DNA from 4 places in the Secundilactobacillus paracollinoides genome. Region 3 is predicted to be linked to each of the others. Evidence: riboswitches for the same ligand, from Rfam matches in the RefSeq annotation. Region 3 holds a riboswitch; each other region holds the start of a gene.

Region 1 (7,401 bases), 1.3 Mb from region 3:
CGCACCGCGGCGGTTAGCGGGTTCCGGCCTGCAGTACGCGGTGGTTAAGAACTCACTTTATGCCGATCCGCTGGTGCCTTATCTGCCTGAGTTAATTGAACGCCAAGCCTTGATCTATCCGGTTGGTGATGCTGCGATGTCATTTATCGCCCAAGACGATAGTGCTGAAGCCATTGCGACCGTTGCCGTGAAACCAGAATTGCGCAATAACGGTCAGGTGTACACGGTGACCCAGATTGAGGCCTATACCATGGATAAGTTGGGGGCAATTATGACTGAAGTTACCGGTAAAAAGATCGGCTACAAGCCTGTTTCCGTTGCTGAATTTGGCCGCATTTATGCGCCTGAGGGTGACGGCGATGAGCTGGGGTCGATGTACGCTGGTGGTGCCAAGGGTGAACTTGGTGCTGTCACAACCGACTTTAAGACGATTACTGGGCGTGACCCGGAAGATATGGCGCATTTTTTGAAGGCGCGGTATCAAAAATAATGGTGCGATTAAAAGAGCTTGCTGCTTAACCTAATAAGTGGCAGGTTTTTTTGATTGTAATTTTCACGAGGACTCCTATACTTGAAAGAGTTGTGCACGACCATTTTCACTGCGTTGAGTGCAACGATTGCACTATATTCTCGTTACCTCTTGGGGACATTTTAATGATGCCTCATTTGTAGAAAGGATCCTTATTTTGGAAAATCAAGCCATTCCCAAGAAGACGTTGCTTGCCATTCTTGGCGCAAGTCTAATGGCTTTTTGCGGCGTGCTCGTTGAAACGTCGATGAACGTGACATTCCCAACGCTGATGAAACAGTTTGGGTTACCCATGAACGTGGTCCAGTGGATCGCAACCGGGTACCTGTTGCTGGTTTCGTTAACCATGGCCACTTCGGCTTTTGTGCAACGTCGCTTTAAGATTCGCAGCATTTTTATTTTTGCCGGTCTGGCATTCATTGTCGGCAGTTTTGTGTGTGCATTAGCACCAAGTTTTACAGTGCTGCTGATTGGTCGGCTGATTCAGGCGGTGGCAACCGGATACGCCATCCCGTTGTTATTTGCAATTATTCTGCAGCAGATTCCCGTTGCGCGGTTAGGCTCATTCATGGGTCTTGGCAGTATGGTGGTTGGGATTGCACCATCGCTGGGCCCAACGTATGGCGGCATGAGCACGTATTTGTTTACGTGGCGTGAGATTTTCTGGTTTATTCTACCCGTCGTTGTCATCGCGGTGTTACTAGGGAGTTTCACCATTCCTCAGAAATTCGAAACACACCGTGATCCGTTTGACACGTTCGGCTTTATTCTGCTGGCGGTGGCGTTTTTCTTAGTTGCCGAAAGCTTTACAGATGCCGGTACCTATGGCTGGATCAGCATACAATTCTGGGGATTTCTGGTTGTTGGTCTACTTGTGCTGGCATGGTTTGCTTACCATTCCACACATTCAAAACGGATTTTATTGGACCTCGCTATTTTTAAATCACCAACGTTAGTGTTGAGTCTCATTCCATATTTTCTGTTACAGCTGATCAATATCGGTATCTCGTATCTGTTGCCAAACTATGGTCAATTAGTTTTCGGAGCCAACTCACTGGTTGCAGGGTCGGCCATCCTGTTAGGCAGTTTGGCCGCTGCTGTCATTCAACCGCTCAGTGGTCGGATGCTGGATAACCGCGGTGCGGCGGTACCCATTCGTATCGGTGGCGCCATTATCGTGATTGCGATGGTCTTGTTTGCCAGTTTTGGTCTGCATCTGACAAATACACTGATCGTCCTGTTTTATCTGGTTTTTGGTATCGGCTTTGGCTTTAGTTTTGGAAATGCCATGACCAATGGGATTCAACAGGTTGATTTGAAATTACAACAGGATGCCAACGCGATGTTCAGTACCAGCCAACAGTATGCGGGGGCAATTGGTACGGCAATTATGGCAACTCTGTTGACCAGCAGCCAGGAAAGCGGTAGACATTTGTCCCAGGCAGTTTTGTCAGCACAGGGCAGTGAACATGATTTTATATTGCTAGTGGTGCTATCAATCGTCGCCTTTGGGTTGATGATCGTGAACTTTAGAAAGCAAGCACAACTTAAGACAACAAAAAGTGTTTTTTAGACACTAAAAATCTCCTCTAAACGTCAAGTTTAAAGGAGATTTTTTGGTGTCTCGGCGAAGAACTAGTGCTTAACAGACACCTTATCACTATGATAAACAGCGCGGTCCAGCTCATCCTCGCCCGCGGCCAGCGCAATCGCAGTCGTGGTATCACCCACAACGTTAGTGACGGTCCGAAACATACCTGAGAACCAGTCGATGCCAGCGAATAATGCGATGCTCGACAGGGGAAGCCCCAGCGTTGGTACGATGATCGTTAGCGCCACCAGTCCGCCACCCGGGACCACAACGGTGCCAAGGCAGGAAAGTACGGATAGCAGCACGATTTGAACCAGTGCAATCGGTGTGACGCGGATGCCGTAAAGTTGCGTGAGCATGACGCACACCAAAGACAAATACATCGCAAGCCCGTTGCTGTTGAGTGCCATGCCAAGGGGTAAAACGAGTTGGCTGATTGGTTTGCTGACGCCAAGTTTGGACTGGGCATCACTCATTTCAACCGGCAACGCAACGGCGGAACTTGTGGTGGTAAAGGCCACCATGATCATTTGCGTAAAGCCGTGCACAAGGCCAATCAACGGCACTTTCGCCACCCAACTGATGACGCAGAAGAGCGCAATGAGAAACACTGCGGTTGCCAGACCGTAAATCAGCAGAAAGGTCAGCAGCGGCAGAAAAACTTGGCTGCCATTGTCCGCAACAACGCCTGCGATAAGGGCAGCGATGCCAAGCGGGGCGGCCTTCATGATCAGCATTACTAGCTTAACGGTCAGTTGATTAGTTTGTTTAACCAGCGTCAGAACTTGGCTGAACTTACCGTCTTTGTTGGCTTGACTCAGGACGAGGCCAAACAGGATGGCGAAGATGATCACCTGAATGACGTTGCCCTTAGCGAGGGCGTCAAAGATATTGGTTGGAAAGAAGTTCAGGATGGTTTGACTGATGTTGGTCGGGGTGTTGAGGTGGACGGGGGTCTTGCGCAACTGGTCTAAGTGGACGCTCAGGCCAGGTTTAAAAAGCAGACCAGTGCCTAGTCCAACCAGGGCGGCCAGCAGGGTGGTCATGAGAAACCAGAGCCCAGTTTTGGCACCTAACCGGCCGAGGTCACGCGGGTTCAGACTGCCGAGGGCTTCGATAACAGCACCGAAGATCAGCAGCACGACTGCCATTTGGATGAGTCGTAAGAAAATATCACCCACCACAGTCACGCCGCTGACGTTTTTGCCAAACAACATTCCGGCAATGGCACCCACTAGCATGCCAATGGTGATTTGGGTGGTCAGACTGACTTTGTGCATGCGGGGCCTCCTCAATAGGCTTGCTGGAACAGACTTGCGGTGAGCAGTTTAATGCAAGCAGCTAAATCCTCTGGTGCAGTGTATTCGTTTGGCGCGTGGCTGATGCCGTTGACGCTGGGCACGAAGATCATGGTGGTTGGGGTGACCCGGCTCATGATCTCACTGTCGTGGCCAGCACCCGAGTCCATCACCACGGGATCAAATCCGAGTTGGGTGGCTAACATGCGGTTAGCTGCCAGTAAGGGGGCGGCTAACGGTGCCGGCTTATCGTGCACCCACCTGATGATCGACGCGGTGATGCCGGGCGCTGATGTTTGATTGACGAGGTGGCGCATGGCCGTTTCAAAGGCGCCTAAGACAGTGTCGTCAGCGTGCCGGCAATCAACTGTGAAGACAACCTTACCGGGGATGACGTTTGACGTGTTCGGCGAAACCGTCAGCTGACCCACTGTGAATGTGAGTTGCGACTCTGCCGTTGCTGCGGTCACACGCAACTGTGACATTAAGGTGATGGCAGCCTGTAGTGCATCGTGCCGCTGGTTCATGGGCGTGGTGCCCGCGTGATTGGCCGTGCCGGTTACGGTGATCGTGAAACGACGCTGGCCCACAATGGCGCTGACGAGTCCAATCGTGCGGCCAGTAGTGATCAGACGCGGTCCCTGCTCAATATGCAGTTCGGTAAACGACTTGGGCAGAGCTGGCAGCTGCCGAGTGACGCCAGGGAGTTGCTGCAGCTGGGTTACTGCGGTGATCCTTGCGGTGTCAAATGATGCGCCGCTATCATCGGTCAACCCAGTTATATCAGCAAGCCTGGCGTAGTGTTTGGACCCACTGAATGTGGTCGGAAAACGACTGCCTTCCTCTTCGCTAAATGAGATGGCGCGCAGCGTCTGATGCGGCTGGCCATGACGGTCGCGGAGGGTCAGCAATGCCTGAAGCCCACCCAGAACACCATACAGGCCGTCGAACTGGCCCCCGTGAACAACGGTGTCCATGTGAGAACCCGTCGCGATAGCTGGCGCTGTTGCGCGTCCCGGCAGATCCATGTAGACCGTGCCGTAGTCGTCGACGCTGACGCTCAGGTCTTGCGCCACTGCAAAAGCTATTAAGGCCTTTTGGGCAGCGACCCAGCGAGGTGTGTACACCAACCGATTTTGACCGGTCGTGCCATCGGAAAGGTGAATGATCCGCTGAAACAGGTCAGCGATTGCTGGCTGCATTGCCGTTTCATTGGTCATCATGGTTAGGCCTTCTGACTGACACCGGCCAGTGGTGATGAGGCCACCGCACCGTGTTCGATTACCCGTCCAGGACCCGCGAGGTAGGCTTTTCGACCCGCTTCAACGGCGAGACGAAAGGCTTCTGCCATTAACGGAATATCCTTGGCCGTTGCCATTGAGGTGTTGGCCATGATGGCATCTGCCCCCATTTCCATGGCTTCGGCCGCCTGACTTGGTCGGCCGATACCGGCGTCGATGATAATTGGGACGTTGATCTCGTCGATGAGAATCTGAATCAGGTCCTTGGTTGCGAGGCCTTTATTTGTGCCAATTGGGGCAGCCAATGGCATTACGGTGGCGGCACCAGCATCGACAAGACGACGGGCAGTGTTGAGGTCCGGCAACATGTATGGCATCACGATGAAGCCTTCCTTTGCCAAAACTTCAGTCGCCTTAACGGTTTCTTCGTTGTCCGGCATGAGGTACTTTTTATCCGGAACGACCTCCAGCTTGATGAAGTCGCTGCCGCTGAGTTCGCGGGCAAGACGAGCCGTTCGAATGGCTTCTTCAGCGTTAGACGACCCAGAAGTGTTGGGTAAAATCGTCACGTCCTTCGGGATGAAGTTGAGAATATTCTCCTCGGCTGAGGCGGTCCGACGCAGGGCCATGGTGATGATCTGGGCCTTTGCGTGCGTCACTGCAGCATCAATCAAATCGTAGGAGTATTTACCCGATCCGAGAATGAACCGGGATGAAAAAGTATGGTCCGCAATGGTGAGTAAATCCTGAGTATCAGTTGTCATTTATAAAACTCCTTTGTTAAAGTTCGGTCACGCCTAAAATCAATTGGGTGATCATGTTGGCTTCGTGTCCGGCAGCGACCATGACCCGTGGTGCCATTAATCCCTCTGCCCCCTTTGGATTCACCGTCGCCGGCAATGTAGAGGTTGGGGCGCGGATGTTTCGTGGTCACGGTGTTGGCACTGTGCACGCCGGCCATCCCGGTCCCCATAACGAGGGGGGTATCAGGAAAAACGGCGCTGACAGCATCCAACAGCAGTGCCTTTGCAGCTGGGTTATCAAAGGCTTCGCAGATGATGTCTGCGTCCTTGAATAGGTCGGGCACGTTGTCTCGGGTCACTTCCGTTTGGACGGTATCGATAGTCACAAACGGGTTGAATTCTTGCAGGTTCTGCTTCATTGCCACGACCTTAGGCATGCCCACCTGACTGAGTTTAAACTGTTGCCGGTTGAGGTTGCTGAGTTCAACGCTGTCAAAGTCGATCAGGGTCAGGCGACCGACACCAATTCTGGTGAGGGCGATTGCGATATTAGTGCCAAGACCGCCGCAGCCAGCGATAACAACGTGGGTAGCCGTCAATTTTTCAGTGGAATCCTTGACGTTGCGTTCCTTCATGCCGGCATAGACATCCGAAATGGGCATGCCTTGGATCGTTGGTTCCGTAACTGTTTCTGACATAGTGTCCCTCCTAGCGTCCGCCACCGACAAAGGAAATGAGTTCCACCTTGTCGTTTTCGTTAAGTTGCGTGTCGTCAAACTGTGGTCGGTGAATGATCTCACCGTTCAATTCCACCACCACGTTGTCAATTGGTGCGTCACGGGCAGTTAAAAACGCCGTGATCGACTGGCCGGCAACGTGCTGTTCTTCTGTCCCATTTACAATAACCATCAAAAAAGCCTCCTCTTCAGATACCCGAAGCAGGAGACTGAAACCGCTTACTCAACCGGGTCGTGATGGCGCCGTCCCACAACCAAAAAGCGAGTCCGCTCTTTGATTGAAGGAGCGGGCTCGCCAGTTAAGTCAAGTCAGTTTTAAGTCGCGCTTCCTTCGGTAGTATCAACTACATCAGGTTCGATGGGTATTATCTCAGCCGTTGCCGGCACCCCAGACGAACTTTGCATATTTTGTTTTGCGTCACTAGGTGTGACTTCGCTTATATTTATAACCGACTCGATTTAAAATGTCAACCGAAGACGTTTTTGTTGTTTTTCTTGTTTTTTTGCTCTGATGAAGCAATTTAATTTTGGCGCTCGGTGAGGGTGAGTCTGACTATACAAGCGAGAAATTGTTCGTTAGAATGCGAGTGCAATACTATTTTTGAGTCGGGAGGATGGTTTCATGACCCTAACAAACAGACCGTTATACCTTGTAACTGACCGAACCGGATTAACGGATGACACCTTTTTTGAACGGTTAGAACTTGCTTGCCAGGCTGGGGTTGACCTCGTTCAACTACGGGAGAAGACGTTGGCCAGTGGTGACTATTTCCGATTGGCACAACGCGTCAAGATGATTACTGACCGCTACGACCTGCCATTACTGATCGATGACCGGTTGGACATTGCCCAGGCGGTGGACGCTGCCGGCGTTCACGTTGGTCAAAGTGATCTGCCAGTGGCGGTCGTTCGCCAAATTTTGGGACCGGATAAACTCATCGGTGCCACTACCAAAACGATTGCGCAAGCTGACCGGGCAGTGCGTGAGGGCGCGGATTATCTGGGCGTCGGTGCTATTTTTCCAACGACGACCCACGTTAAGACGGTGCGTACCAGCGTCGATACGTTGGCAGAGATTAAAGCGCGGGTGCCGATTCCAGTCTATGCGATCGGTGGGTTGAAGGCCAGCAATGTGGCGGCAGTTCAGCCCGCTCACGTGGATGGCGTCGCAGTTGTTTCGGCCATTATGCAAGCGGAGGATACGATTGCTGCAACAGAGGCACTGCGGACAGCTGTCCTGAAAGTATTGTGAGGTTTCACTT
Region 2 (7,401 bases), 1.4 Mb from region 3:
CTGGAACGCTAATAATAACTGTCGTACCGGTCTTTTGGGCATCTGACAGCCCATTCTCAGCCCCCGTCATCACTACAGTATCATCAGTCGTAACGCCTGTCTTCCCCAACACTTGCGCGCCAGACAATTGGCTGCCCTGAGGAACATTGAGAAAAATCGTTTTTAATTCTCCAGTCGTTGAGTCAATAATGTCATTTAAATCCACGCCGGTGAGTGTCTCAATGACCTGACCATTTTGATCCATGACTTTGACTGTGGCATTCGTGTAATCGTAACTGTCATCCCTCGGCAACAACGTCATATCAACCATGTACGAATTACCATCGTTCTGCCAAGTATTCGTGTTAGTGGTCTTGTTAGCCGTATCCGTAAAACTAATGTTGCCAGTGTCTGAATTACTGATGACGTTTTTAGAAAGCGTGCTATCGTCACCATTGGTTTCAATTTGAATGACTGGTACGACGGATAACGTACCGTTGCTTTGAGTGGTCAGTTCGATGAGGTTAACCGTCACGTTATCGGCGTCGCCATCCACGAAGGTGATTTTACCGTTCATTGCCTGACCGTCTGCCAAGCCATAAACAGTGCCATCATCTGCCGTATAGGTACCATCGTCAGTCGTCACAAATGGTACGTCACTCGAAATTTCCTCTTGCCCAGACACAATTTTCGTCGCCACCGTTTTTCCTGTGGTCGTGTCCACATAAGTGAGGGTTGCATCCTTCGCGGGAATCGCGGTGTAAGTAACCGGCGTCTTAACTGTAATTGATCCGTCAGCATTCACAAGACCCTGCGTAGTCGTTTCAGTTGTAGTATAAACTGTCCCATTTCCGTCTGTGTATGTGCCAGGAATGTGTTTAACCGTGACTGTTTCCCCAACGGATCCAGAAACATCTGAGATTGTGACAGTGCCACTAGTCTCATCGCCGTTTGTTTGAACAAGCGTTGTTGGAACCGTTACAGTCGTTTTAATCGTGTTTGGTTCGTAAGTCACTAACAGTGTATTATCCGCAGCTGCCCGTGATACGGTCATGATAACTTGATCAGCCGCAATTTTCTGACCATTCAAGGTGATTTGTGACACGTGGTAGCCCTGCAGCTTTGGCAGTGTCAGGTTCACATCACTGGCAGTCGTCCCATCTGGGCTCACTGCCAGCGTATCACCAATATTCGCGCTGACGTTGGAGGTTTGCAGTTCGGGTGCATCCGTGCCGTTGACGTGATAGTCGATGGTGACAAGCTGAGACTTCACATTTCCAGTAAAGCTGTCAACCGTGGCAACAGTTGTTGCAGTTTGATTGCCATTGGATGAAATCAAACCAATACTAGAATTCGTTGAAGCCGTGTATTTAGTGGAAATGGTAAACCCATTTTTGTAGGCGTCACTATCATTGCCGTACCAGGTCACCGTCAAAGTCCCACTCACGGTTCCCGTTGTTGGATCAAGCGTGGTCAAATCTGGTTTCCAAGTGGCAACAAAGTGTTCACCAGATGCGTTAGCTGCGGTGGAAGACCCTACTGCACTCGATGGTGAATAAGCCTTCTCTGAGTCCACGTCTGGAGTGACAACGGACCCATCTGCATTGGTGGTCACAAATTTAACAACAGCTTGATTCAAACCATCATTTCGGATTGCCGCTCCGCCAGCACTCGTATCTTGACTGCCATTTGTACCAGTCACATCAAGTGCAACCCCATTTTCCGGGTGACCGTTTTTGTTAATCCAACGATTTCCAATCACTTGTAACGTGCCTGGATCGTTATCAAGACCGCTAGCAGTGGAAACGGGTTCGTCAGCAACCTCAGTGTAGTTCACACCGTTGGCAGCTTTTCCAGTTTGAGATTGTGTGTTGTAATGCGTATCAATAACTGCCGCAATCGAATTGCCAACACCACCGATACCGAATGCATTGCCATCGCCACCTAAACCAAGTTGGTCCTGGGTGGCTCCTGAAATCACAATTCCTGCCCCATCACCAAGTTGCCAACCACTAAATCCAACACCCCAGTCCGAATCATTATCGGCATTCGTATCTGTGGCATCCGCTGTAGCGTCATCGTCCTTACTGAATTTAAAGGACCCACTCATCTCCCAATCATGAGTCATATCAACATCGTTATTGAAGATGATGTTCCCGGCCTTATTTTTAACAGTATCCTGGGTTAACGTAAAACTACCGTCTGTTTCATCCGCGGTAGTCGTTGGCGATTTACTGGTTGACGTTTTCCCATCATTTTTAATGGCCGATTCTCCCGGAGTAAAGTACTCCGAAGACGATTGCGAATCCGTTGCTGTAATTGGCCGTGTTGCATCAACCGGCGTGGTACTCGTTTCACTACCATCACCTTTTAACGTGTCATTCTCGTTAGTAGTGGATACTGAGTTTGGTTCGGCAGGTGTATCCGTTGTTGTGGTGCCATCAATCTGTGGCGCTGGCTGATCAACTGGTGCCTCCTGTGATGTAACGTCACTGGTTGAATCAGTTGATCCAGTCGCCGGCTCAGACGGTGTCGCTTGCTGATCCATTGGAACATCAGTAACCGTTGTGTCGGCGTATGCCGTACCAGCCATCCCTAAACTAAGGCCGATACCAACCGCAACCGTAACGACCATGACCCCTAAGACCCATTTGCTGACCAGCCACTTTGTCTTTGACTTATACAATTTGAACCGTGCGTTATCGTTTAAAACTTTTGTTTGTTGCTGTTGATTATGTCGACTAAATTTCATAAATGCCATCTCCCCGAAAATGGTGCTTACTCGTTAGTTAACGAGTAATACAGTGAACCCCATTAAATATTTACTGAGTTAAAGATAGCACATTTTTGAATTTAGCGAACGCTGTACGTAACATTTGTAATACATATGTAATTTTTATGTAATATTAAATTCACTTATACATTTAATAAATACAATCACTAAAAATAAGTAAGACACCACGCCTGTTAAATGGGGATTCAGGGCGTATTCTGATAAGCAGTATTGTCCAACCGCTTTCATGATAAGTCACGATTAGCAACACATTGTGGTTTTTGTCGTGCATTATTTGAGGCTATTTTTGTTGTCTTAGATCGTCATACAGTTTCATTAAGCTTATTTTATTTTAATTAAATTCTTAAAGATACATCTTGGGAAATGCTGGGTGAAATTGGTGGGTTGAAATATTACAAAAATTTTGGGAGCGGCGTCTTTTAGAGACTAAAAACACGACTGGTTATTTCGAGAAGTCGAAATTACTCGTCGTGTTTTTTTGCGTTTTATTGTTTTGCTTTCTTAGCTTCTGTGCCGAAACGCGTTCCAGGAGGCAAGAGGTTGCACCTAAGCGACTTCAGGCACAAATTCCAGAACCGTGAATTTCTGCCTGAAGTCGCTTAGGCTCCACCTCTTAACCGCCTCCTTCCACGCTCTAGGCCTCTTTCATCGCCTTCACAACCCCGCCAATATCCGAACTGCCCGCAATCATCGAAATAACTGACGACCCTGCCGCACCCGTTTGGATCACGGCTGGCAACTGATCAACCGTAATGCCGCCGATGCCGACCACTGGCCGCGTTGCCAGCTCAACCAGATGCTGCAATCCTGCTAACCCAATGACTGGGTCAGCATCCGCCTTTGATCCCGTTGGGAAGACCGGACCGCTGCCGTAATAGGCGATGCCCTCAATGGCATTTGCTGCCTTAATCTCAGTCTCGTTTGAACATGAAAGGCCAATGAACGCCTGGTCTCCCATCTCAGCGATGACCGACTGCACACCTTCATCCGACTGGCCAACATGGATGCCATCAGCGTGAACGCGTTTCGCCAGGTCAACGTCATCATCCACAATAAATGGGACGTACGCCAAGTGACACAAGTCTTTCAACCGTTTTGCGACCGTTAATCGCGTTTCCGGTGTCAGCGTTGAACCGGCGCCTTTATCCCGAAACTGATAGGCTGTAATGCCTGCTCGCAATGCGGTCTGCACCGTCTCGACCAGATCTTGATCCGGTCTCAGGTCTTGGGTGCCACAGATGAAGTAAGCCTTTAACATTGATGGTTCAAAACTAATCATTAGCGTGCGCCTCCCCATATGCCCAGTGGTTCAGCGGGCCATGACCATGACCAACTTGAATCGTGTTACGAATAGCTGCTTCAACATAATCCTTAGCAATTCGAATCGCCGTTTCAATGCTATTCCCCTTCGCAATTTCAGCGGTCATGGCACTCGATAACGTATCGCCGGTCCCGTGGGTGCGCACTGTATCGACACGCGGTGCTGACAGCCAGAAATCCTTGCCAGATTCCAGCAGCACGTAATCGCGAACCGTGTCGGTGTTGCCGTGGCCACCCTTGATAATGATGTTTTTAGTGCCGGCAGCCTGCAACTGTTGGGCAGCTTCACGCATGGCGGCATCGCTCTTGATGCTCAAGCCAGTCAGGCGCTCGGCTTCAGGCAGGTTGGGGGTGACGATCGTTGCCAGCGGGAGCAGATCGCGTCGTCGGCCAGCAGCGCTGCCCCACCCTTCGCAATCATGACCGGGTCCACCACAACTGGGCCAAAATCATATTTTTTCAGATTATCCACAACGATGTCCACATGCTCGGCATCCGCCAACATGCCCGTCTTGCAGGCTTTGATTGCTAAATCATCCGCCAGTGAAGCGAACTGTTCATCAATAATTTTCTTTGGCAGCGCCATAAAATCCTGGACGCCCAGCGTATTTTGCGCCGTTACGGCAACGATGACCGCCGAGCTAAACACGTGGCGCTCCTGCATGGTCTTCAGATCAGCCATCACACCGGCACCGCCACCGGAATCAGTCCCCGCAATCGTTAGGGTCTGGGGAAACGAATTAACCTCTTCACTCACTATTGTTCACGCCTTTCAGTCAAACTTCGCAATTTTTTCAATATCCGCAACAGAAACCAGATGGAGCGCATCCATCAGCTGGGCCGCAAAGGTGCCGGGACGTTCTTCGCCCAATTGGTTGGCAACGATCTCCCCCGTGGCAGCAAACACAAGGCAAGCCGTCTGCGCTGCTTCAAAGTAATCGCCATCACTTACGGCACAAAAGGCGCCCACGATACTGCTCAACATGTCACCAGATCCAACGTGGAGCTGGAACAGTGGTGTCCCATTTTGCACGCGAACCACGCGCTCACCATCCGTGATGTAGTCCGTTTCGCCACTTAAAATGACGACAGCGTGCTGTTTCTTAGCGCATGTCTTCGCAATTTCTGCCAAATCAGCATTGCCAGATCCAGCATCGATGCCCTTAGCGTCCCATGCAACTTCCGCCAGCGCCGCAATTTCACCGGCGTTACCGCGGATCACGTCCACCTGGAACTGGCGCATCAAATCAGCGGCTACTTGTTTCCGGTAACTAATTGCACCAACAGCAACTGGATCCAGCACAAGCGGCCGGTGTTGCGCATTGGCGGCCTGGCCCATGGCTAAAATATGGTCGACCTGAGGCTTTGAAAACGCGCCAAGATTCAGTGCAACTGCTGAACTAATCCCCACCATCTCGTCGGTTTCAGCAATCTCTTCGGACATGATCGGTGACGCCCCAATAGCATTGATGCCGTTGGCCACATCCTGCACCGTCACAAAGTTCGAAATGTTTAACACCACTGGGTTCTTTTCTCGAATCTCATCCAATAAACTAATTTTCATGTTGCTAACCTCCGCTACGTGTCTAATACACGTGAATTATGGTTTAAAACAACGTTGTGCGCAAAAAAGAGCCGAACAAGAACGTCTCTTGTTCGACCCACTTCCGGTTACCCGGTCATCGATGAACACGTTCCTACGCAAGCATTACCTTACAGGTTCAAAGGGATAGACGTTACCGCCATCTCAGCCCCGTTACGGGACACCCCTCGTGTTGTTTGTCTTAATCATACCTGTAACCGTTTTACTCGTCAACTTCTGAAGCGTCGTCGAAATCTGGGTTATCAGGGTCTGTCTTATTGTTTTGATACTTCAATGCCAACTTGCCGCTTTGTCGCAGCAGAAAGTCCATGGCACTGTCCGGCAACACCCGCCGTGCAAACGCACCAACCGGCGCACCGCCGCCAACCGCATAGCGGGCACGTGGTCGTCTCACAGTCGCCGCAAAAGTAACCTTGCGCGCAATCACTGACGGCTCAGACCCAAACTCGCTGATGGTCTTTAAAAAAGCACCCGCTTCTGCGGACAACTCTTGGTAAGGGCCATCGCCAGCGACGTCAGCCAACTGTTCGGCTGAAATCTTAGCCCAGTCTGACTTAATGTCACCCGGTTCGATCACGATGACCTTGATACCAAAGTCTGCCAGTTCAAGCCGCATTGCGTCACTGATGCCTTCAATCGCAAACTTTGACCCGACATACCAGCCACCCAATGGATTGGCAATCTTGCCGTCCAGGGAACTAATATTGATGATCCGCCCATCCTGCTGCTGACGCATGATTGGCAGAACTGCCTTACTCATTTCAGTCACACCAAACACGTTGACATCAAACTGTTGATGCGCCTTTTCCAGCGGTACCTCTTCGATGGCACCAAACACCCCGTAACCGGCATTATTGACCAACACATCAAGCCGACCCTCGTCCGCCGCAATTTGTTTGACAACGGTCTGAATATTATCGGTATCTGTGACGTCCAAATAAGTGGTGTGAATGCCGAGCGCTTCAAGGCCGCCCATTTGGTACACGCGCCGAGCGCCCGCATAGACCGTGAAACCGTGGCGGTACAGATGCTTCGCGATCGAAAACCCAATCCCTGATGAGGCGCCGGTTACCAGCGCAACTGGTCGTTTACTTGTCATGATTAAACCCTCCAGGCTGCGCGACAACTCAGTGGTGCCACGCAATTATTCTATTTTTGTAAGTGGTTACATGTATTATAACGCATTTAGGTGGTCGGCCAAGATTTCATGATGTATTCTACAGATTTCTGATGAAAATAGCATTCAATTCCCGCTCCGTTCCGCCGGTCGGCCCTGCAGGCTGAGGTGGGGTCGCTCTGGAGAGCTAGTGAATGTCTTTTCAGAAATTCAAGGATCTCCAACGTCTCCCGTATTAGTAACCGACCCAAGTACAGTCGCCAACTAATACCGACACCACAGCCTGCAATGCCGACCGGCACCACTTCGCTAAAATCCTGATCGAATTAACATTAACCGGAAAGCATTCACAGGAACATCATGAAACAAGTTAGTGAAACACAACTCTGAGCTAACACCGTAAAAAGCATTGCTGTCAGAAAATTTATTAGCGGTCGAGGGCGGATTCTCCTCGGACATGGGTTAACGCCCACTGAGATGCTAAACTAGCCGTGAAAGCTTGCTCACAATCAGTGGAATGGAGCAATTTGGCAGGCCGTCGTGGTGTCGACATCAGTTAGCGACCGTTCTTGGGTCGGTTACTGATGT
Region 3 (7,401 bases):
TAAATGAACGGCAAACAGCCCAACTTGAAGCACCAGTAGTGGCACAATGACGAGCACCCAATCCCACCATTTAATTGTGATAACAGTGAGGTGGGTTCTGGCCGCATCCTCGACAAAACCGTGGGATGTCATGGCATCAGCGAGGTTTTCAGACCAGTTCAGTGAGGCCAGGATGGCCTTGAAATATAACTGCGGCGACCAGAAATGTAAGACCTGGCCACGCATTTGCCCAGCGGCACGAATCGTTGCAACCTCACTGACGATTTTCGGCATGAGATTGAAAGCACCGAGAAAACCATAGGCAAATTTGCTGGGAACGTGCACGTTTTGTTCCAATGACATCACCAACGTTTGAATAGGGGTCGTTAACGTAGCAGCGGACCCTACAAAGACGTAGGCGTAGATCCGGGTGAACAAAACGGTGGCGAAGTGCACATTGTTGTCGCCACGGCCCTGCATCAACATGGCAACAGCCAGTGCCGTTGCCGGAATCAGTGGTACGAGCAGCAACAGGCCAACTCGTTTTAATGGGGTCCGGTGCCACAAAATGACAAGCAGCCCCAACACCGCCAGCACGACGTTGATCACCCACACGCTGGTGAATGAAATTTCAAGTGCAATCAACACCGCCAGCGCAAATTTAAATGTTGGGTTCATGACAGGGCCTCCTCGTAAGTGAGCTGCTGATCGCGCAATTGAACGTGATAGTCGATCAGGTCTGCAATGCCGTACAGCTGATGGCTAACGATAATGTAGGTCTGATGGCAGTCGTGCGCAACCTGTTTCATCAGCACGATGACCTGTTGCATCGACCTGAAGTCCAATCCCGTAAACGGTTCATCGAATAACAAAATTGGCGTGCCCATCATCAGCATTTCAAGAATTTGCAGCTTCTTTTTCTGACCACCGCTCAGAGAATAGACGACGTGCTCAGCCATACCATCTAGCCGTAACTGGCGCAACATGGCTGGCAAGCGGTCTTTAAAGTACGCAGCTTGTTGACTGTTCTTCGTCGACAGTGCAAGCTCCTCTGCCATGGTGACGTTTAAAAATTGCTCTTCGGCGTCTTGAAACACGATGCCGAGATGGTGATAGAATTTGCGTTTCGCCCACTTATGAACTTCTTGATTTTTGACTTGAATGGAACCAGCGTACGGATGAAGCTTTGCCATCGCGTCAAGCAGTGTTGATTTACCGACGCCATTGGGGCCAGTCAGTAATGTAATCCGATTTTGATAGAACGTAAACTGATCCTGGTCAAGCAGCGTTCGGGTGCCGGCCGTTAATTTAAGGCCACTGAGTTGAATTGCTGGGTCTTCCGTTTGGGTTGGCAGTGCGAATGTTACCTGGTCGGTCTTACTCCGGCTGAAGTCCGCCAATCGCTGGTCTTTTTCAGCATCTGAAAGGCGTGTCAACGCGGTGCCGTCAGCATTCATCACGATCAGTTGGTCAATGTAGCGACCGTAATCTTCCAAATCGTGGTCGGCTAAAATTATCGTTTTATGCTGTTCACGTTGCAACTGAGAGAGTTTACCCAGCAACAGTTGGCGGGCCTCAGGGTCCACGCTGGCAAATGGTTCGTCGAGGAGAATCGTATCAGAATCCATTGCAACGATGACGGCAAGGGCCACCTTTTGTTTTTCACCGCCCGATAACGTGCTGAGCACGCGGTCGCGTAACGCTGTGATTTCAAGAAAATCCAGTGCCTTGTCGATGCGCGGCGGAATATCTGATGGGGCTAATTGTTGGTTTTCTAACGCAAAAATCAGTTCGTTTTCCACGGTATCCATTGCGAATTGCTGATTGGGATTTTGAAACATCATGGCCACCAATTGACTACGCTTCGTCGGCGTAATTGCTGACAATGGCTGGTCATTCAGCGTCAGCGTCCCGTGAGTTACTTTGCCGGAAAAGGCTGGGTACAACCCGGCAATGAGTTTCAAAAGGGTTGATTTACCAGACCCTGATGGCCCAGTGAGCAGGGTAAACGCGCCGTTCTTAAACGTCATCGAGAGATCGGTCAGCGTGGCCTTGGGTGTTTCATCCTCAGCAGTATATGCAAATGATAGGTGGTTAACAGACACGGTAGCCATTATAAAACCTCAATTCTAGCGAGTTTGTGTTTGCAACAGATGCGTACGGTCTAGCAGGTTGGTGATGGCTTTTGATAATAATCCGCCAAAGACCCACATTGAGATCAGCCGGATAATGAACAGCGCAATCAGTAAGCCGAAGTGGTAGCTGGCGTAACCGTTTCGTGCCATGTCCCAAGCAAAGGTGATGATCGTTGTCGTCAGCACACTCATGTTAAGACCTAACCAGTTGAAGTTCTTGTAGCCGGTAAAGGTAAACCCAAGTTCGGATGCAATCCCTTGGACAACGCCAGAGATCATCGTGCTAGCGCCCCATTGGCCGCCGAGAAACATCTCAACAACGGACCCTAAGAATTCACCAAGAAAGGCGGCACCGATTCGCTTGAAGATGATGCCGGCCAGGGGACCAGCCATGCACCAGACGCCCATGAGAATGTCGTTTGCAGCCGGTCCAAGGCCAACTGGCGTTAAAGCAACGGTCAAAATGTTATAGAGCGGACCGATCACCCAAAAAATAACACCGCAGAAGATCGCAATTAAAGCTAATAAGATAATGTCGCGTAAATGCCAAGCATTTGAACGTTTCATGATGATACCTCCTAAAATTTTTGGTACTAAACGAGATCTGACTGCAAAAAAAGGGCGCCTTCAGTTATCCTGAAAACGTCCTTTTGGCTTTTTATGATTTCAAAAATTGCACAGTTCATTCATTATTCTCCCTACGCTGGTACTGACCAGATCAGGTTCAATGGGTGTATCTCAGCCAAAAGGCACCCCAGATAACGTTTAGTTTAGCACCATTTTACACGGAAACGATTTCAAATGCAATCAACGACCCTAACCTTCATTAACTTGACCAAGTCTGCGAAGGCTTGGAATCGTCAACATGGTGATGAAGCTGATGACGTAGAGAACGGCCAGGAAGCCCATGACGACAGTCAGCGAGTAGCGGTCCATCAGGAAGCCAATGACGACGGATGAAAAACCACCGATTGCTCGACCAACATTGACGATCACGTTGTTAGCAGTTGACCGGATCTCCGTTGGATAAAGCCGGCTAATGACGGCACCATAACCGCCAAACATCCCGTTTGAAAAGAAGCCGAGAATTGCACCGGCAAACAGCAGGGTGAGTTCGTTAAACGCCAGCGTGATACCGAAGACAGAAACGGCTGAACATAACAGAAAGATGCCGAATGCACGCCGCGGTCCGAAGTAATCCAGAATAGAGCCAAACGTCAGCATCCCAATACTCATCCCGACAATTGTGGCAATCATCCAGAGGGAGGAGCCAGAAACGCTGAGACCGAGTTTTTGTTGCATGATAGAGGGCAACCAGTTCATCAGGCCAAAGTAGCCGGCAATTTGTACGATAACCATGACCATTAATGCAACGGATTGATAAGCGAGTTGCGGTGTCTTAAAAAGGGCGCTGATCCGAACCCGTTTCCGCGGATCTTTAACGGCGTTTTTAGCAGCAATAAACTCATCAGATTCGTGTAAGTGACGCCGAATAAAGTAGGTCAGCACCACTGGAATCAGCCCGAACAAGAACAGTGCCCGCCAGCCCAGCGTTGGGATGATCAACGACGCGCAAATTGCGGCTAAGATTGCCCCAATTTGACCACCGATGGCAGCAACCGAGGTCATTTTACCAATATTTTTGTGCTTGAAATTTTCTGCAATCAGCGTAATGCCGACACCGTATTCACCACCGGCACCGACGCCTGCTAAGAACCGGCAGGCATAGATGAGCGTGATGTTACTTGCAAAGTACATCAGCGCCGTTGCAATCGCAAAAATAAACACAGTGTGCGAAAATGTCCTGACCCGCCCAAACCGGTCCGCAATGACGCCAAACAAAATACCACCCGCTAACATCCCCAAATTGGTGATCGATGAAATCAATCCAGCTTGAGCACCGCTGATGTGTAATTCAGCGATGATCGACGAAAGTGCAAACGAGAGAAATAACACATCCATATTCTCCAAAGCAAATCCAGCTGACGTTGAGGCAATCGTCCACTTTTGGTTGGTGGTTAACGCGTGGTCATGTACAGTTGTTTCCATATTCAATTTCTCCAAAATGAATGCTCACAGGCACTCGTTATTTTTGACGGCCACAACCGTCCTTTGTTGGTTGTATTGTGGCATAGATTTTTTGATCGTGCAACTATTATTTTGAGATAATGCGTTGCTTATTGGTGATTGTTGGGATGCTGGAAAGGGGTGGGCGAGTCCGTTGCATTCCGCAATTTGGCAGGCTGTCGAAGTGGCTCGCGATGCAGCTAATTCGATTCCTGCTGCGCAGCTCTCGAATGGATCTTCATCGTCTCGCACATCAGTAACCGACCAAAGTACGGTCGCTAACTGATGTCGACACCACGACAACCTGCCAAATTACTCCATTCCACTGACGTTGAGCTACCTTTTTACCATTAGCTAAACATCGCCATGGCGTTAGCCCTAGTTTGCGGAGAATCCGCCCTCAACTGCTAGTAAACCCATAGACAGCAATGCTTCGCACAATATGCTAGCCACTGGAAAGATTAATTAACAGGATTCATGACACCGCTTTTGAAGACTCACTAACCAAGAAGACCATGACAAGTATCATAGCGTAGTGGAGCCGGTCGGCATTGCAGGCTGTGGTGTCGGTGTTCGTTAGCGGCTGTCTTTTGGCCGGTTACGAACACGGGAGACGTAGGAGATCCTTGAATTTCGGACAAGACATTCAATAACTCCCCAGAGCGACCCACCTCAGCCTGCAGGGCCGACCGGCGGAACGGAGCGACATGTTAGCAGTATTTAACTCATTGAACAATGGACAAAATCAGCACACACCTGTTTTGCGACACACTTTGACCTTGACGCCTAAAATGTCCTGCGCTACACTGTCATAAAGAGTTCTTTAATTTAGCCCTGTGAGACTAAAAAGGTGACCGGAATAACCCACTGTTGTTACGCAACAGGTGGGATTTAACTGCAAACCGTTTAGCCGAGGGCTGGACGGTTTTTTCGTTTTGCGAAAAAAGGAAAGGTGGTACAGATGCGGCCAATTATTATTGCGTTGGATTTTAAGACGGGTGACGAGGTTTATACCTTTATTGATCAGTTTGAACATCAGGACCAACTGTTTGTGAAAGTTGGGATGGAGCTGTTTTACTTTGAAGGGCCGAAGATTATTCAAGCGTTACGTCAGCGCGGTATCCACATCTTTTTGGATCTGAAATTATACGATATTCCCAACACTGTTGAACAGGCAATGTTTCAATTAGGCCAACAAGAAGTCTCAATGGTCACCGTGCACGCTGCGGGCGGATCCGAAATGATTCGGGCTGCTAAGCGCGGTCTTGTGAACGGGAGCCAACAGGCGGGGGTTGCGCCGGCCAAACTGCTGGCCGTCACCCAGCTGACCTCAACGTCGGAAGAGCAGATGCAAACCGAGCAGCTGATTCCAGTAACACTAAAATCCTCAGTTGTGCACTATGCGCAGCTTGCTCAATCCAGTGGGGCGGACGGTGTTATCTCGTCTGCTTTGGAAGATCCGATGATTCACGAAGCCACGAACGATGACTTTCTGTGTATTAACCCAGGGATTCGACTTGCCACCGATAGTGCTGATGACCAAAAACGGGTCGTCACGCCAGCCAAAGCGGCTGACCTTGGCAGCAACGGGTTAGTCGTTGGCCGGTCGATCACTAAGGCAGCTGATCCAGTTGCCGCTTACCAGACAATCGCAAAGGAATGGGGACTTTAAACATGACAGTATCAGTAGAAAAACAAATCGCAGCCGATCTTCTTGATATTAACGCGGTGACCCTATCACCGAATAAACCCTTCTTGTGGGCGAGCGGGATCAAGGCGCCCATCTATACAGATAATCGTCGCACCATTGCGTTTCCCGAAGTTCGGACCCACATCGCTGACGGCTTGACCGCGCTCATTTCAGAACAGTTCCCAACGGCGACCGTCATTGCTGGTGTCGCGACCGCAGGGATTCCCCACGCCGCACTTGCCGCTGACCGCTTGAACCTGCCCATGAGTTATGTGCGCGCTAAGCCTAAAGATCACGGGACTGGCAAACAAATTGAAGGTCAAATTACGGCTGATGACAACGTTGTGTTGATCGACGACCTCATCTCGACAGGCGGTAGTGTTCTGGGCGCCGCTAAAGCCGTTCAAGCTGTTGGCGCGACGGTTCTTGGCATTGTCGCTATCTTCTCGTACGAACTGCCAGACCACGTGAAAAACTTTGCTGATGCGGGGTTATCGCTGCACACACTGACCAATTACAGCACCCTAATTGAAGTCGCAAATGAGAAGTACGATATTAACGCAACGGAACTCGCGTCGTTGAAGCAGTGGCGTGAAGACCCTTGGCACTGGAATAAGTAACACCTAACCGGCTGACTAGTGATCACACCTGTCTGGCCGGTTTTTGTGGTGCGCCCGGCATGGGCGCCAACTAGACGGTGAAAGTCCGTTTCGGGCCGTAGTAGTCGGAACCGCAAGTCAATGACAAGGGTGTCCATCGTGAGGTGGAATCTGAAGGAAGTCGGCGACAAAGTACCGCATTGATGTACAAGAATCAGCTATAAGGCTGTGTTGGTCGGACGAGGTTGCCAAACAAACCAAAGTCCAATACTACTCGAGGCCATCGCAGTAAAGCTGGCAATGACATGGTACGAAAGTGGGCGTTCTTACCCGGGGAGGCCTGTATCGTACGTTCCCGACAAGAGGCGCGCTAAGCGCCACAGGAACAAACATCGCAGTGATGTGGTGCAGAACGATACAGGAGTCAGCCGAGGCCATAGTAGTGGTATCTGCCACGAAGGGCTGAACAATAATAGGTCATCATTGATATTGGAGGTGGAGACAGTGCAACAACCGCAGAATACAGAAAAAGCTGACCGCCGGCGGACAGTAGGACTGGAAGCCCAAGAACAAGTCGGGGTGCGTAGCACTGACTCTGGTGAAAATACGATGATGAACGGCACTAAGTTTCAAGAGTTAGTCTTAGACCGAAATAACCTGAACGAGGCTTATCTTCGCGTCTGCAGAAACAAAGGTGCAGCAGGACTAGACGGAATGACCGTTGACGAACTGTTGCCCTACTTGAGGAAACATAAACAGGAATTACTGCAAGCTTTACAAAACGAGACCTATCGGCCTCGTCCCGTTAAGCGGGTTGAAATTCCCAAACCTAATGGTGGTAAACGCAAGCTCGGAATACCAACTGTGATTGACCGACTTGTTCAACAAGCCATGGCGCAAGTCATGGTGCCAACATTTGAGCGTGTCTTCT
Region 4 (7,401 bases), 600 kb from region 3:
TGCCGTGTTGCCTGAATTTCACCGGCGCTACCCGCAGATTCAGGTGCAGCTCAGCGAGAAAACGTCTGCTACAATGGAAGAAGAAGTGTTGAACCAGGAACTTGACCTGTACGTCGGCATTACGCCAGCCTATAACGAACGCCTGCACTATCAGCGACTGTATACCGATGGCGGTGCGCTACTGCTGCCAAAACAGTGGGCAATCGAACACGTACCCGAAGAACAACTGGACATCAGCCCACTGATCAACGGCAAGGACTTCGTTGTCGAAACTGAGCGGACCGGCTTTCAACGGATCGTAAACAGTTATTTGACCAAGTACAACGTCCGGCCGAACATCGTACTGCGCACCGCCAACATTACCACCGCGATGAGTCTCACAGCCGGTGGTATGGGTGCCACGATTGCGCCACAGTCGGCACTCACACCGGAATTATTGGCACGGACCCAGGTCATCAAATTGACACCCACCGCATTACAGTGCGACATCGCCATCGTTTACAACAATCAAAATGAGCCGACAAAACAGGCGCAAAGCTTTATCGACCTAGCAACCAGAATTTTTGAAACCACACACGAGGAGCGCGACTAATCTTGCTGCATAAAGAATTTTACGGACTGGGCACGGCCATCAATTTGACCGTTGCCGAACCCGCTACTGAAGCCGACATCACTGCCGGTTTCCAACTCATTCAACACTACGAAGACCTGCTGACCGTCAACCGGAATGAGTCTGAGGTCATGTCCATCAACCACGCGGCGGGCGACCACGCCGTTGGGGTATCGCCCATCACCTACCTGCTGGTCAAACGAGCGGTGGCGGTGAGCGCCATGCACCTTGGGTTTAACGTTGCCATTGGCCCGCTCGTTAAACTATGGGCCATCGGGTTCGACGGCGCTAACCTGCCCAAGGACGCCGACATTCAAGAACGGCTGCAGCTGATCGACCCAGACAACATCGAACTCAACGATGAGCGCCAGACCGTTTTCCTGACAAAAAAAGGCATGGAACTCGACCTGGGTGCCATTGCGAAGGGCTACATTGCCGACGCCATCAAAACGCTGTGGCTGCAACGCGGCGTCAAAACGGGCATCATCGACCTCGGCGGCAACATTCTGTTAGTCGGACCCAGCACCCATGACGACCAAAAATGGCGTGTCGGGATTCAGAGTCCGGACGAAAAACGGGATGTGCCAGCTGGCGTCCTAAACACTGCTGAAAAATCGCTGGTCACATCTGGCATCTACGAACGCTTTCTCGTCATTGACGGCCAAGAATACCACCACATGTTTGACTCGCACACCGGCTACCCGATCAAAAACGACCTGGCCAGCGTGACCATCGTCAGCGACCGCTCCATCGACGGTGATATTTGGACCACCCAAGCGTTTTATCAAGGCATGGAAAAGGGACCGGCGTTGATCGAAGCCCAACCGGGACTTGAGGCTGTCTTTGTCACTCGGAACCACGAAGTCGCCGTCACAAGCGGTCTGGAAGACACCTTCCGCTTAGTTGATAGTGAATACCACATGATCAGCACCCACTAGGATCGGAGGTCATTAAATGGAAGATGACGTTTTAAAAAATATCGGCACGATTGCGCGCGCACTGGACGCCATTGCCAACGTGGAGTTCAAACAATTCGACCTCACAAAAGGCCAGTACGTGTACCTCGTGCGCATTTGCGAGCATCCTGGTATCGTCCAGAGCCACTTGGCCGAACTGGTGAAGATCGACCGTTCCACCGCTGCCCGAGCCATCAAAAAACTGGAAGCAAAAGGGCTAGTTGAACGGCGCAAACAGCCCGGTAACGATAAGAATAAGGCACTGTTCGCAACGGATAAGGGCATGGCCGTTTACCCAACGCTGAAACGGGAAAACGACTACTCAAATGAAGTCGCCCTGACCGGTATCAGTGAAGCCGACCGGCAGAAATTACTTGAACTGACGAACCAGATGGCACAGAATGTTGGGGCTGATTGGACGCTGTAGCGTAGTGGAGCCGGTCGGCATTGCAGGTTGTGGTGTCGGTATTAGTTAGCGACCGTTTTGGGGTCGGCTACTAATACGGGAGACATAGGAAATCCTTGAATTTCTGAAAGGAAATTCAATAGCTCCGAAGCGACCCCACCTCAGCCTGCAGGGCCGACCGGCGGAACGAAGCGGCATACAAGATTTATATAAATCATCTAATTCTACACGTTACAAATAGTTTTAGTTGCATTTACCACAAAATAGTTTTATACTCGATGCATTCATTTAATTCATGGGAGGAATGCGTATGCTTCTTATCAAACAAACTGATGAACTGACACCCCAACAACTGATTACCATCCTTAAAGCCCGTGTTGCGGTCTTCGTGGTCGAGCAAAACTGTTCCTATCAGGAAGTGGACGATGATGATTTCGACGACCTGCACGTGGCCCTTTTTAACGATAATGGCGACCTACAAGCCTACACCCGAGTCATGAATAGAGACACCGAAGTAAATTTCGGTCGGGTACTGGTTGTTGACCAATTTCGGAAAGATGGCCTTGGCAGAAAAATCGTCCAAGAAACGCTGGACGTGATTGCACAACGTTTCCCGAATAAGCCGATCAAGATTCAAGCGCAGGCATACCTACAAGAATTCTATGAATCATTTGGGTTTGAACCTAAATCTGATGTTTATCTTGAAGATGATATTCCACACTTAGATATGGTATTAATGCCAAAACAAAACTAAAAGCGATGTCCACCGGGTTACTGGTGACCATCGCTTTTTTTCATTTCAATCGATCCATTTGCGGTTTGATCACCGTCGCCCACATGCTTTTCAGCACAACGTAGGCAACAATCACGCCAACCAAAGCACTCAAGAAAAAGCTCGGGACAAACACCCAAAGTGCGCCCTTCGTTCCCAGAAATAGCGCAGCAATCGGGTAAGCCACAAAGGCGCCAATAATGCCTGTGCCAATGAGTTCACCAAGCACCGAACATGCTGCCGGGAAACGCCAGAATTGTACCCGTTCCCATCAAGTTGCGGATCAAGGACGTTAAAAACGCTTGCGTGGTTGCCAACCATGGCCCGAGTAACACGCCTGAAACCACATTGATCAAATGTTGCATTGGTGCCACCTTGGCAACACCGACCGTAAATTCAAATAAACTGCCACCAATAACGCCCAGTGCCACCAGCACCGACGTCATGGCGAGATAGTAAACGCGTTTTGTCATGAGACCAAATAACCCCTTTGTCTAGTCCAGCAATGGGTATTTCCTAGCCACCAGACCAGTCAGGTAGACGCCGACACCCAAAATAAGCGCCAGGAAGAACGTTGTCCCCAAAAAGAAGTCCAGTTTCTGCAGCCAGGAATAGCCCACCACACCAATTAACCACCAAACAAAGTTCAACCATACGGCTAGCCGTGCGTGCATGAAGAACACACTGACGAAGAGGATCGCAAACAACGGCGCAAAAACGGCCCCAATCGCGTACAGAAAGTTTTCGTAGTACGCCATAGAAACGCCCAGCGCAATCACCAAACCAAGCACAGTAACGATGATAGTAATCACATTAACGCGCTTGGCTTTGACCAAATTAGCAATGTTCGTTGCTGCCGAATAGGCGTCCATGAATGTTGTTGTGACCGTTGAAAACACAATGATAAACAGCGCAATCAACCCCAGTTTTGTTTGCGACAGAGCCACTGTAAAATTGGATTCACCGGTTAAAATAACGGTGAACATCCCCAACGCAAACATGCCGAAACTGGCCACAAAGTAGCCGCTGACACTGGCCAAACTGGCCTGAAACGTTTTGTCAGTATGCTGCGTGTAGTCACCGATCAGCGGCAGCCACGACAGCGCCATGGTCACACTCAAATCAACAGCCGACCCGAAACTCATGGGTGCCAAATTGGACGCAGTGTGTCCGCCGCTATGGGCAATGATCGTCCATAGGATCAGCAGCATGCCAACGGCTAACAGAATAACGATTGCGTTGTTAATTTTGAACAGCCAGTTGTGATCCATCAGCAGCCAAACAACGATCAGAACCGCCACAATCACTGACATCACCACCGCAGACTGGTAGTGGAATAGCGTTTTAGCGATTCCGTTCATCGCCTGTTGTGCGTTGACGATCATCACCGCCGTCCAGCCCAATAGTTGAACCGCATTTAGAATCGAAAACAACCCGACGCCAGCGCTGCCAAACACTGAGCCTGTTGCTTGAATCGCCGTCTGGTCTCGCTTAGCCGACAAATAGCCAACCGGCAGCAGAAACACAAAACAGCCAATCAAATGCCCCAGCAAAATCGCCGTCAGCCCTTCCAGCCAACCCAGCGGCGCTACCAGCGTCCCCGTTACAATTTCAGCGATGGAAATCGCGGCCCCCGCCCACAACAGGAACAAACCGCTCAACTTCGTGTTACCCAAGTGAAACCCTCCTCATTTTAACTGCCATCGGACGCTTTAACCCAAAAAATCTCTCACTGAATACGGTTAACCGCAACCAGTGAGAGATCCTTATTTTACCCGATGGATGTCGACACTTTCCTTCGCAAGAATTAACTTAACAGGTTCGAAGGGATCAGAATTTCTTCTATCTCAGCCATTTCTGGCACCCCTAGTGCGTTTTCAATTTAGTTTAATTTTATCGGTTTATTTGTTTCTGTGCAAGTCTGTAAAATGATGGTGTTAAACGTCCGTTGCATTCCGCAATTTGGCACGACGCTGAAGTGGCTCGCGATGAAGCTAATTCGATTTCTGCTGTGCAGCTCTCGAATGGATCTTCATCGTCTCGCACATCAGTAACCGACCAAAGTACGGTCGCCAACTGATGTCGACACCACAGCGCCGTGCCAAATTACTACATTCCACTGACATTGAAATTACTTTTTCCACTTGTTAACTATCGAAATATAATCAAAGACTGTTTGCAGAGAAATCCGCCCTCGACTGTGCCTAGCCTATTAACAGCATTGCTTCTCATGGCGTGGTGACTGCCGGTTGTTCTCAAGTCATAATTGAATGGACTCATTTTTCATGACTATTGGTTAACCAGACACAGACATCCCGCTATTTTCCGACTTCAGTCTTCAAAATTTTCGTCAACTGCCGGTACTGACTCATCATCCACTGATCGTAATTCTTGCCAGCTGGCAATGTCTCTGTGACTTGTAACACCGGTACGTGGTTGGCCTTTGCCAGGTTCATAATATTTTTCGTTGTCTTGCTGGTGACCTGGCTGTTGTTGACAAAGAAGGCAACCTTGTGGTGTTTAATGCCCGCCTGCATTGCCGCAATAGACTTTGGCGATGGGTCACTTTCGTTTTCAATAGCCTCTTCAAATGACTTGTTTGCGACCTTAAAACCAGTTGCTTCCAACGCATAGTCGAAGACCGGTTCGCTGACGTACACGCGCTTATTCGGCAATTTTTGGGCTAATTGTTTGATGGTTGTGATCTCAGTCTGGATATTTTTCAGTGATTTAATGTAGGTCTGCGCGTTTTTCTCGAAGTAGGCTTTGTTCTTTGGCTGCGCCTTCGCAAAGGTTGCTACTAGTTGATTTGCTAGCTTCGGCATCGTTGCCGGATTATACCAGATATGCGGATTGTCGCCGTCTCTTTTACCCATTAGATCGTCGCCGACCTTGATGTTAGTCGCTTTACTATTTGCCGTCAGCTTTGTCATCCAGCTATCGTAGCCGATACCGTTTGCGACCGTCACATCCGCCGCGTGCACTTGCTTGGCCACAACCGGTGTTGGCTCATAGTCGTGGGGATCCACTGATGGTTTATTGATGATTGAATGCACCGTCCCCTTGTTGCCCAACACAGCCTTAGCCGCGCCACCATAAAAATCAGTACTCGTGACCACATCGATTTTGTGGCCGTTACTACTAGTCGACGCTTTCCCGCAACCGGTCAAAGCGGCACCAACCCCAATCAGTGCTGCTATCGCGACCAAACTACGTTCTAATCTACCTTTAAACATACCAATAACCTCCAAATGATTTTAAATAGTAATTATTACGTTTTAAAGGTTACCAAAGTCAACCAGTTTTGTAAATAGTAAATGTTACGTTTTACAAATTCGTAAGCTATTTACTTGCTTTAACAACGACTTTCAGGCATAATTCTAAACCGTAACCGTTATTCTTTTTGAATATGGTAGATTGTTCGTGATCATTTTATAGAGTGTGTAGCAAGGCGCTTTGAGGGCGGAGCGTAAGTAACTTTCGGTAGAAAATCCCGGTTTTGGATTTTGTGCCGGAAGTTACTTACGCAGGAGCCCTCAGCCTTGCGGAACACGTTTCGGCACGGTGGCCGAGAAAACCAACACCATTACCCAAACACTACATCATTAGGAGGCCAAAATTTGGCAAAGAAATCAAAAATCGCAAAGTTCCAACGGCAACAAGCACTAGTCGCAAAGTACGCTGACATCCGTCGGCAACTCAAAAAAGAGGGTAACTACGAAGCATTAGCTAAGTTACCAAAGGATTCAAGTCCAGTCCGATTGCACAACCGAGACAGAATAGACGGCCGTCCCCACGGCTATATGAGAAAGTTCGAAATGTCACGATTGAACTTCCGCAAGTATGCGCATTTAGGGCAGATTCCGGGGGTTAAGAAGGCTAGTTGGTAGTATAAGAGTGTGGAAGGGGGCGCTTTGAGGGCGGAGCGTAAGGCACTTTGACCCGAAAAGTCCGGGCCTGACTTTTTGGGTCGAAGTGCCTTACGCAGGAGCCCTCAGCCCCCTGGAACACGTTTCGGCTACGTTGCCAAAACCAGCGCAGCAACAAGCACTAAATCAACGAAAACCCACTCCAAAAAACTTGGAAGGTTCACTAAATAAAGTAAGCCCTCCGCATAAAAAGCATCAAACACTATTCCTAAATAAAAATCCCCAAACCTCCAAAGAAAAAGCGTTCCGAGCCCGGTCAAAAAAGACCATCCTCGGAACGCTTTTCGTATATATAAGTGTCCTAATCAAAATCCTGTCCAACAACCTCCGGCACTTGAATCACATACCGCCCGTAATCCGGCAGGTCCACAATCCGAACAGTCATCTCAAACACATCACTCAACAACTGCTCATTAATCACATCCTGCGGCGTCCCAGCCTGAACCAGCGCCCCATTTTTAATTAGCCAGACCGCATCACTCACCTGCAACGCCTGGTTGATATCATGCAGCACCAAGATAACGGTCATGCTCTGATCCTGTTGCAGTTGTTTGATCAACGCCATCAATTCGCCCTGATAGCGAATGTCCAAATAGGTCGTTGGTTCATCTAACAACAGATAGTTCGGTTCCTGTGCCAGGGCCATCGCGATCCATACGCGTTGCTGCTGACCACCAGAAAGTGAAGTCAGTGCCCGGTCAGCGTATGCCGTTAATTGAACCTGATCT

What was found. Region 3 has a riboswitch for thiamine pyrophosphate ahead of AYR61_RS08280 (ECF transporter S component). Riboswitches for the same ligand answer to the same signal wherever they lie in the genome.
Region 1: another riboswitch for thiamine pyrophosphate. It lies ahead of thiS (sulfur carrier protein ThiS); the one in region 3 lies ahead of AYR61_RS08280 (ECF transporter S component).
Region 2: another riboswitch for thiamine pyrophosphate. It lies ahead of thiM (hydroxyethylthiazole kinase); the one in region 3 lies ahead of AYR61_RS08280 (ECF transporter S component).
Region 4: another riboswitch for thiamine pyrophosphate. It lies ahead of cytX (putative hydroxymethylpyrimidine transporter CytX); the one in region 3 lies ahead of AYR61_RS08280 (ECF transporter S component).

Annotation. Positions count from the first base shown of each region.
Region 1 is NZ_CP014912.1:656,022-663,422, reverse strand. Features, by position in the region: gene AYR61_RS02700 (SDR family oxidoreductase) at 1-490, shown strand, start outside; gene AYR61_RS02695 (DHA2 family efflux MFS transporter permease subunit) at 687-2,102, shown strand; gene AYR61_RS02690 (dicarboxylate/amino acid:cation symporter) at 2,165-3,400, opposite strand; gene AYR61_RS02685 (hydantoinase/carbamoylase family amidase) at 3,412-4,641, opposite strand; gene AYR61_RS02680 (thiazole synthase) at 4,644-5,423, opposite strand; partial or broken gene thiF (sulfur carrier protein ThiS adenylyltransferase ThiF) at 5,440-6,100, opposite strand; gene thiS (sulfur carrier protein ThiS) at 6,111-6,311, opposite strand; TPP riboswitch at 6,448-6,540, opposite strand; gene thiE (thiamine phosphate synthase) at 6,762-7,391, shown strand.
Region 2 is NZ_CP014912.1:547,679-555,079, forward strand. Features, by position in the region: gene AYR61_RS02185 (lectin-like domain-containing protein) at 1-2,731, opposite strand, end outside; gene thiE (thiamine phosphate synthase) at 3,408-4,052, opposite strand; partial or broken gene thiD (bifunctional hydroxymethylpyrimidine kinase/phosphomethylpyrimidine kinase) at 4,045-4,850, opposite strand; gene thiM (hydroxyethylthiazole kinase) at 4,866-5,657, opposite strand; TPP riboswitch at 5,771-5,874, opposite strand; gene AYR61_RS02205 (oxidoreductase) at 5,899-6,795, opposite strand.
Region 3 is NZ_CP014912.1:1,948,228-1,955,628, forward strand. Features, by position in the region: gene AYR61_RS08270 (energy-coupling factor transporter transmembrane component T family protein) at 1-657, opposite strand, end outside; gene AYR61_RS08275 (ABC transporter ATP-binding protein) at 654-2,093, opposite strand; gene AYR61_RS08280 (ECF transporter S component) at 2,109-2,681, opposite strand; TPP riboswitch at 2,792-2,881, opposite strand; gene AYR61_RS08285 (MFS transporter) at 2,931-4,163, opposite strand; gene pyrF (orotidine-5'-phosphate decarboxylase) at 5,143-5,853, shown strand; gene pyrE (orotate phosphoribosyltransferase) at 5,856-6,491, shown strand; gene ltrA (group II intron reverse transcriptase/maturase) at 6,975-7,401, shown strand, end outside.
Region 4 is NZ_CP014912.1:1,345,005-1,352,405, reverse strand. Features, by position in the region: gene AYR61_RS05720 (LysR family transcriptional regulator) at 1-592, shown strand, start outside; gene AYR61_RS05715 (FAD:protein FMN transferase) at 595-1,548, shown strand; gene AYR61_RS05710 (MarR family winged helix-turn-helix transcriptional regulator) at 1,565-1,993, shown strand; gene AYR61_RS05705 (GNAT family N-acetyltransferase) at 2,283-2,726, shown strand; partial or broken gene thiW (energy coupling factor transporter S component ThiW) at 2,767-3,217, opposite strand; gene cytX (putative hydroxymethylpyrimidine transporter CytX) at 3,239-4,420, opposite strand; TPP riboswitch at 4,521-4,622, opposite strand; gene AYR61_RS05690 (metal ABC transporter solute-binding protein) at 5,063-5,980, opposite strand; gene rpsN (30S ribosomal protein S14) at 6,365-6,634, shown strand; gene AYR61_RS05680 (ABC transporter ATP-binding protein) at 6,975-7,401, opposite strand, start outside.